2 linked regions of the Phenylobacterium zucineum HLK1 genome follow. The protein of the gene in region 1 interacts with the protein of each later gene in a pairwise test. Links are inferred from orthologs where the notes say so. Each region holds a gene or a part of one and is shown in the gene's direction. Other genes may lie near its edges.

The links.
Region 2: the proteins of sfsA (region 1) and PHZ_RS01395 interact in binary tests that used the Escherichia coli proteins (3 or more experiments, as listed by UniProt). The link is inferred for Phenylobacterium zucineum HLK1 from one-to-one orthologs.

Annotation. Positions count from the first base shown.
Region 1 is NC_011144.1:1,208,871-1,212,085, reverse strand. The notes cover bases 187-3,094. They hold sfsA (DNA/RNA nuclease SfsA), read left to right. Parts: upstream 187-1,233; coding sequence 1,234-1,956; downstream 1,957-3,094. Other genes in these bases: PHZ_RS05880 (S9 family peptidase), read right to left, coding at 1,961-3,094; PHZ_RS05890 (competence/damage-inducible protein A), read right to left, coding at 423-1,184; PHZ_RS05895 (hypothetical protein), read right to left, coding at 187-325. In the rest of the region: more of PHZ_RS05895, read right to left, coding at 74-186; more of PHZ_RS05880, read right to left, coding at 3,095-3,215. UniProt on the Escherichia coli protein: Binds to DNA non-specifically. Could be a regulatory factor involved in maltose metabolism.
Region 2 is NC_011144.1:250,698-253,907, reverse strand. What follows is about bases 1-2,903. They hold PHZ_RS01395 (aldehyde dehydrogenase family protein), read left to right. Parts: upstream 1-623; coding sequence 624-2,183; downstream 2,184-2,903. Other genes in these bases: rsfS (ribosome silencing factor), read left to right, coding at 2,889-2,903; PHZ_RS01390 (nicotinate-nucleotide adenylyltransferase), read left to right, coding at 2,193-2,852; proB (glutamate 5-kinase), read left to right, coding at 1-532. Outside these bases: more of rsfS, read left to right, coding at 2,904-3,210. UniProt on the Escherichia coli protein: Catalyzes the NADPH-dependent reduction of L-glutamate 5-phosphate into L-glutamate 5-semialdehyde and phosphate. The product spontaneously undergoes cyclization to form 1-pyrroline-5-carboxylate.

The DNA of each region.
Region 1 (3,215 bases):
GCGCACATCTTATCCACAGCGGAAAGAGGACCCTTTACGGGCCCTCCGAATCGCAGGTGGCCGACGGCCCCGGCTACTGGCCGTTGTGGCTCAGGCCGCGCTGGGTCTGGCTGCGGTCGAGGTTGGCGCGGGCTTCCGCCTTCTGCCGCTCCCATTCGCTCTTCAGCTGACACACCCGCTTGGGCATGCGCGAGCCCAGGACCGCTTCGTTCTTGCAGACCATCGGGTCGGCGTCGGCGACCTTGGCCTTCTTGTCGGCGGCATCGGCGGCGGCCGGCGTTCCGTCGGCCAGCAGCAGCGCGGCGGCCAGGATGGAGACGATCATCGTACTTTCCCCACAGACAACTCTACCCACGATAGGCCAACGGCGTTCGCGCATCAAATTACCCGTTTGTCACGACGCGCCTTGCGCGCCGCCGCGCCTATTCGACCTCGCGCGCCTGGGCGATCCCCGCCGCGGCCAGGGCCGCGATCAGCTCCTGCACCACGCCCGCCAGCGCCTCGGGGTCGCGCGCCCGGACGACGAGGTTCGAGCCGTAGCCCTCGGGCGTGAAGAACGGATAGCTGCCCAGCGACATGTCCGGATGGGCCTTGGCCACGCCCTCCAGCGGCGCGGCGATCTGGCCCTCGCCCGCGCCCTCGACCCGCACGGTGCGCGAGACGGTCGGCCGCCCGCCCCGCAGGCGCGGGCCCACGTCCTCCAGCATGCCGCGCATGATCTGCGGCACGCCGGCCAGGGTGAAGACGTTGCCGATGGTGAAGCCGGGCGGGCCCTGCACCGGGTTCTTCACCAGGTCCGCCCCCACCGGCACCCGCGCCATCCGCCGCCGCGCCGCGTTCAGCTGGTCGCCGAACCGCGCCTCCAGCATGGCGATGATCTCGGGATGCTCGATCAGCTCCACCCCGAACGCGGCGGCCACCGCGTCGGCGGTGATGTCGTCGTGGGTCGGCCCGATCCCGCCGGTCGTCACCACGTAGTCGTGGCGCGCGCGCAGGGCGTTCAGCGCCTCGACGATCTCCTCCAGCACGTCGGGCACGGTGCGCGCCTCGGCCACGTCGACGCCGAGGACGCCCAGGTAGCGGGCGATGTCGCGCAGGTTGGTGTCCTGGGTCCGGCCCGAGAGGATCTCGTCGCCGATGATCAGCACCGCGGCCGTGACGCGGTCGGGAATGGCCTGGCTCATGAGGCCACTCTCTAGCCGGTCATTCGGGGGCTTGCTATCGGCCCACGCCATGGACTTCCCCTCGCCCCTGATCCGCGGCCGCCTGGTCTCGCGCTACAAGCGCTTCTTCGCCGACGTGGTGCTGGACGACGGGACGCCGCTCACCGCCCACTGCCCGAACCCCGGCGCCATGCTGGGCCTGAACACGCCGGGCCTGACCTGCTGGCTCTCCCGCTCCGACGACCCCAAGCGCAAGCTCGCCCACACGCTGGAGCTGGTGGAGGCCGACGGCGGGCTCGTGGGGATCAACACCCTGCACCCCAACCGCCTCGTCGCCGAGGCCCTGGCGGCAGGCGCCATCCCCGAGGTCGCCGGCTACGCGTCCCACCGCCGCGAGGTCCGCTACGGCGAGAACTCCCGCGTCGACTTCCTGCTGGAGGCGCCGGACCGCCCGCGATGCTGGCTGGAGGTGAAGAACGTCCACCTGATGCGCCAGCCGGGCCTGGCCGAATTCCCCGACTGCGTGGCCGCGCGCTCCACCAGGCACCTGCGCGAGCTCGCCGCCATGGCCGCCCAGGGCGACCGGGCCGTCGTCCTGTTCGTCGTCCAGCGCACCGACTGCGACCGCTTCAGCCCCGCCGCCGACTGCGACCCGAAGTTCGCCGCCGCCCTCGCCGAGGTGGCGTCCGCCGGGGTCGAGGTGCTGGTCTACGGCTGCGAGATCGACGCGGCCCGCGTGCGCCTCGGCCGGCCGCTTCCCTGGGACACATCCGGGACGGGGCGGCCGGCCTGACGCCCTACTTCCCCCCGAGCTGGTCCAGCACGAAGGCGTAGTACTCCGCCATCTCCTCGTAGCGGCGGAAGCGGCCCGACTTGCCGCCGTGGCCGGCCTCCATGTTCACCCGGAAGACCAGCGGATTGTCGTCGGTCTTGGTCTCGCGCAGCCGCGCCACGTACTTGGCCGGCTCGTAGTACTGCACCTGGCTGTCCCACAGGCCGGTGCCCACGAAGATCGCCGGATAGGCCTGGGCCTTGATGTTGTCGTACGGCGAGTAGCCCAGCATGTAGCGGTAGTAGGCCGGGTCCTTCGGGTTGCCCCACTCGTCGAACTCGTTGGTGGTCAGCGGGATCGACTCGTCGAGCATGGTCGTGACCACGTCCACGAACGGCACCTGGGTGACGATCACCCGGTAGTCCTGCGGCGCCTGGTTGGCCACCGCCCCCATCAGCAGGCCGCCGGCCGAGCCGCCCATGGCGCCCACCCGCTCCCTGGCCGCGTACTTCTTGGCGACGAGGTGGCGGGTGACGTCCACGAAGTCGTTGAAGGTGTTCTGCTTCTTCAGCAGCTTGCCGTCGTCGTACCACTTGCGGCCCATCTCCTGGCCGCCGCGGATGTGGGCGATGGCGTAGACGACCCCGCGGTCCAGCAGGCTCACCGCCGGCAGGTTGAACGCCGGGTCCATCGAGATGCCGTAGCTGCCGTAGGCGTACTGGAACAGCGGCGCGGTCCCGTCGCGCTTGAAGCCCTTCCGGTAGACCAGCGAGACCGGGATCTTCGTCCCGTCGCGGGCCGGGGCCCAGACGCGCTCGGTCACGTACTGCGAGGGATCGTAGCCGATCACCGGGGTCTGCTTCAGCAGGGTGCGCTTGCCGGTGGCCAGGTCCAGGTCATAGGTCGACAGCGGCGTGGTCAGCGAGGTGTAGGTGTAGCGCAGCGCCGTGGAGTCGGCCTCGGCGTTGGTCCCGAAGCCCATGGTGTAGGCCGGCTCGTCCGCCGCCACGAACTCCGAGCCCCCATCGGGCTTCAGCAGCCGCAGCCGCTTCAGTCCGCCCGAACGCTCCTCGATCGCGGTGAAGGTGTCGAACAGCCGGAAGTCCTGGATGAACACGTCGGCCCGGTGCGGCACGAAGTCGGTCCAGCGCGCCTTCTCGCCCCAGGCGCCGTCGGGCGCCTGCATCAGCCGGTAGTTCGGCGCGTCCCAGTTCGTGCGGATCACCCAGCGCCCGGCCAGGTGGTCGGCCTGGTAGAGGTGGTCCCGCTCGCGCGGCGCC
Region 2 (3,210 bases), 960 kb from region 1 along the record:
CGAGGTCGAGGCGATGGCCGGCGGGGCGAACGCCGAGGGCGGGGTCGGCACCGGCGGCATGGCCACCAAGATCGCGGCGGCGCGGATCGCCGCGGCCGGCGGCTGCGCCACCGTGATCACCCTGGGGAGCCGGACGCGCCCCCTGGCCGCCGTCGAGGGCGGCGAGCGCGCCACGGTCGTCGAGCCCGCCACCACGCCGGCCGCCGCCTACAAGGCCTGGATCGCCGGCTCCCTGGCCCCGGCCGGCGCGCTGGTGGTGGACGACGGCGCGGCCCAGGCGGTGCGCCGGGGCAAGAGCCTGCTGGCCGCCGGCGTGCGCCGGGTGGAGGGCCGCTTCGACAAGGGCGATGCGGTGCTCGTCCGCGACGAGGCCGGCCGCGAGATCGCCCGCGGGCTGGTCCGCTACGAGGCCGCCGACGCCGAGCGGATCTGCGGGCTGAAGAGCGAGGCGATCGAGGGCGTCCTGGGCTACACCTCCGGCCCCCTGGTCCACGCCGACGACCTGGCGCTGGCGGCCCACGCCGAGGCCTGAGCGCCGCGTCATCTACGACGCCCGGCGGAAGGCCATTTGCTGACCCCGGGAAAGACGCCTAGGAAGTGCTCACCTTGAGCAAATGGGGCCCATGGTGGACGACGGCGGAACATCGAGGCGGACGGCGGGCCGGCTGGAGTCCCTCACTCCCGGCCAGGCGATCCCGTTCGGCGGCGACCGCGTCGCGCATGTGAGCCCGCAGCTCGCCGCCGCGTTCAGGGCCGGCGACCGGCTGCTGGTCGTGCAGGACAGCGGCGACCTGCTGCACGTGCCCGCCGCCGAGCAGGCCACGGCCGCGGGCGCCGTGGGCCGGGCCGCCGCCGCCTTCGCGCGCATGGGCGAGGTCCCGGACGCCGCCGTCACCGCCTTCTTCGAGGCCTTCGCCGCCCGTCTCGCCGACGACGCCGTCTGGGCCGCGATCGCCGGGGCCAACGCCCGCGACGTCGAGCAGGCCCGGGCCCGCGGCCGCTCCACCACCAGGCTGGCCGTCTCGGACGCCATGCGCCGGGACATGATCGAGGGCCTGCGCGCCTGGGCCGGCGCCGAGGCCGCCCGCGGCCGGGTGCTGGAGCGCGTCGAGCACCCCGGCTGGACCGTCGAGCAGGTGGTCGCGCCCCTGGGCGTGGTGGGCTTCGTCTTCGAGGGCCGGCCGAACGTCTTCGCCGACGCCACCGGCGTGATCCGGGCGGGCAACACCGTGGTCTTCCGCATCGGCTCGGACGCGCTCGGCACCGCTCGCGCCATCGTGGCCGAGGCGCTGGACCCGGCGATCACCGAGGCGGGCCTGCCCGAGGGCTGCGCCGCGCTGGTGGACTCCCCCGCCCACGCCGCCGGCTGGGCCATGTTCGCCGACCCGCGCCTGTCGCTGGCCGTGGCCCGCGGCTCGGGCGCGGCGGTGGCCCAGCTGGGCGCCATCGCCCGCCAGGCCGGAACGCCCGTCAGCCTTCACGGCACGGGCGGGGCCTGGATGGTGGCCGACGCCGCCGCCGACGCCGACCGCTTCTTCGCCGCCGCCTACCACTCGCTGGACCGCAAGGTCTGCAACACGCTCAACACCTGCTGCATCGTCGAGGCCCGCGCCGACGAGCTGGTCCCCGTCTTCCTCGAGGCCCTGCGGAAGGCCGGCGAGCGCCGCCGGGGCTGCAAGCTGCACGTGGCCGAGCAGGACCTGTCCCGCCTGCCCGAGGCCTGGCGCGCCGGCCGCGGCGTGGTCGTCCGCGCCGAGGGCCCGCGCGAGGAGCCGCTGGTCGAGCCGCTCGCCGACGCCGAGCTCGGCCGCGAGTGGGAGTGGGAGGAGACCCCCGAGGTCAGCCTGAGGATCGTCGCCGACCTGGCCGAGGCCGCGGCCCTCTTCAACGCTCACAGCCCGCGCTTCGTCGCCGCCCTGATCAGCGAGGACCCCGCCGCGCACGCCCGCTTCTTCGCCGCGGTGGACGCCCCGTTCGTGGGCGACGGCTTCACCCGCTGGGTGGACGGCCAGTACGCGCTGAAGAAGCCCGAGCTCGGCCTGTCCAACTGGGAGAACGGGCGCCTGTTCGCCCGCGGCGGCGTGCTGGCCGGCGACGGCGTGTTCTCCGTGCGCACGCGCGTGACCCAGGCCGACCCGCACCTCGACCGCGGGGGCGCGCCGACCCCGCCGCGCGGGAGCTGACCCCTGGCCATGTGGTTCGCAGGTCCGGCCCGCCGGGCGCCCGCCGCCGGCCGGCCGAGGGCGCTGAAGCTCGGCTTCGAGCTGGAGCACGGCATGCGCGTCGGGCTGTTCGGCGGCTCGTTCAACCCGCCGCACGAGGGCCACGCCCACGTCGCCGAGACCGCCAAGCGGCGCCTGAACCTCGACCGGGTGGTCTGGCTGGTCTCGCCGCAGAACCCGCTGAAGTCCGGCCGCGAGACGGCCGACCTGGCCGAGCGCATGGCGCTCGCCCGCGAGCTGGCCGCCGGCCCGGGGATGATCGTCTCGGACCTGGAGAGCCGGCTGGGCTCGGCCTACACCATCGACACCATCCGTTCGCTGAAGACCCGCTTCCCGGGCGTGCACTTCGTCTGGATCATGGGCGCCGACAGCCTGTCGACCTTCCACCGCTGGCGCGGCTGGACCCAGATCATGCGCGAGGTGCCGGTGGCCGTGGTCTCGCGGCCCTGGATCTCGCTGAAGAGCCGCTTCTCGCCCGCGGCGCGACGTTTCGCCCACGCCCGCCGCTCGCCCCTGGAGGCGCCGATCCTGCCCCTGCTGAAGCCGCCGGCCTGGGTCTTCCTCTTCGGCCGCTTCAACTTCCAGTCGTCCACGGCCTTGCGCGAACGCCTCCACAGCCCAAACTCTTGACGTGTTCGTGAGAGCGGCTGACCCGGCCGCGGGCCCGTGATAGGGTCCGGCGAGCGAGGACACAAAGGAGCTACCCCGCTGCAACGTGAACCTGCGCCTACGGCGCACGAGGGACAGGCGTCCGCCGCCGAGCCCTCATCGGACGACCAGGGTCGCATCGGCGCCCTGGAGGACCTGATCCTGGCCCGCCTCGACGAGGACAAGGCCCAGGACGTCGTACTCATCGATCTCAAGGGCAAGAGCCCCGTGGCCGACGCGCTGGTCGTGGCGTCGGGCCGGTCGCAGCGCCATGTCGGCGCCATGGCCGACCACCTGCTGCGCGCGCTGAAGGAGGCCGGCTACGGCAAGTGCCGGGTCG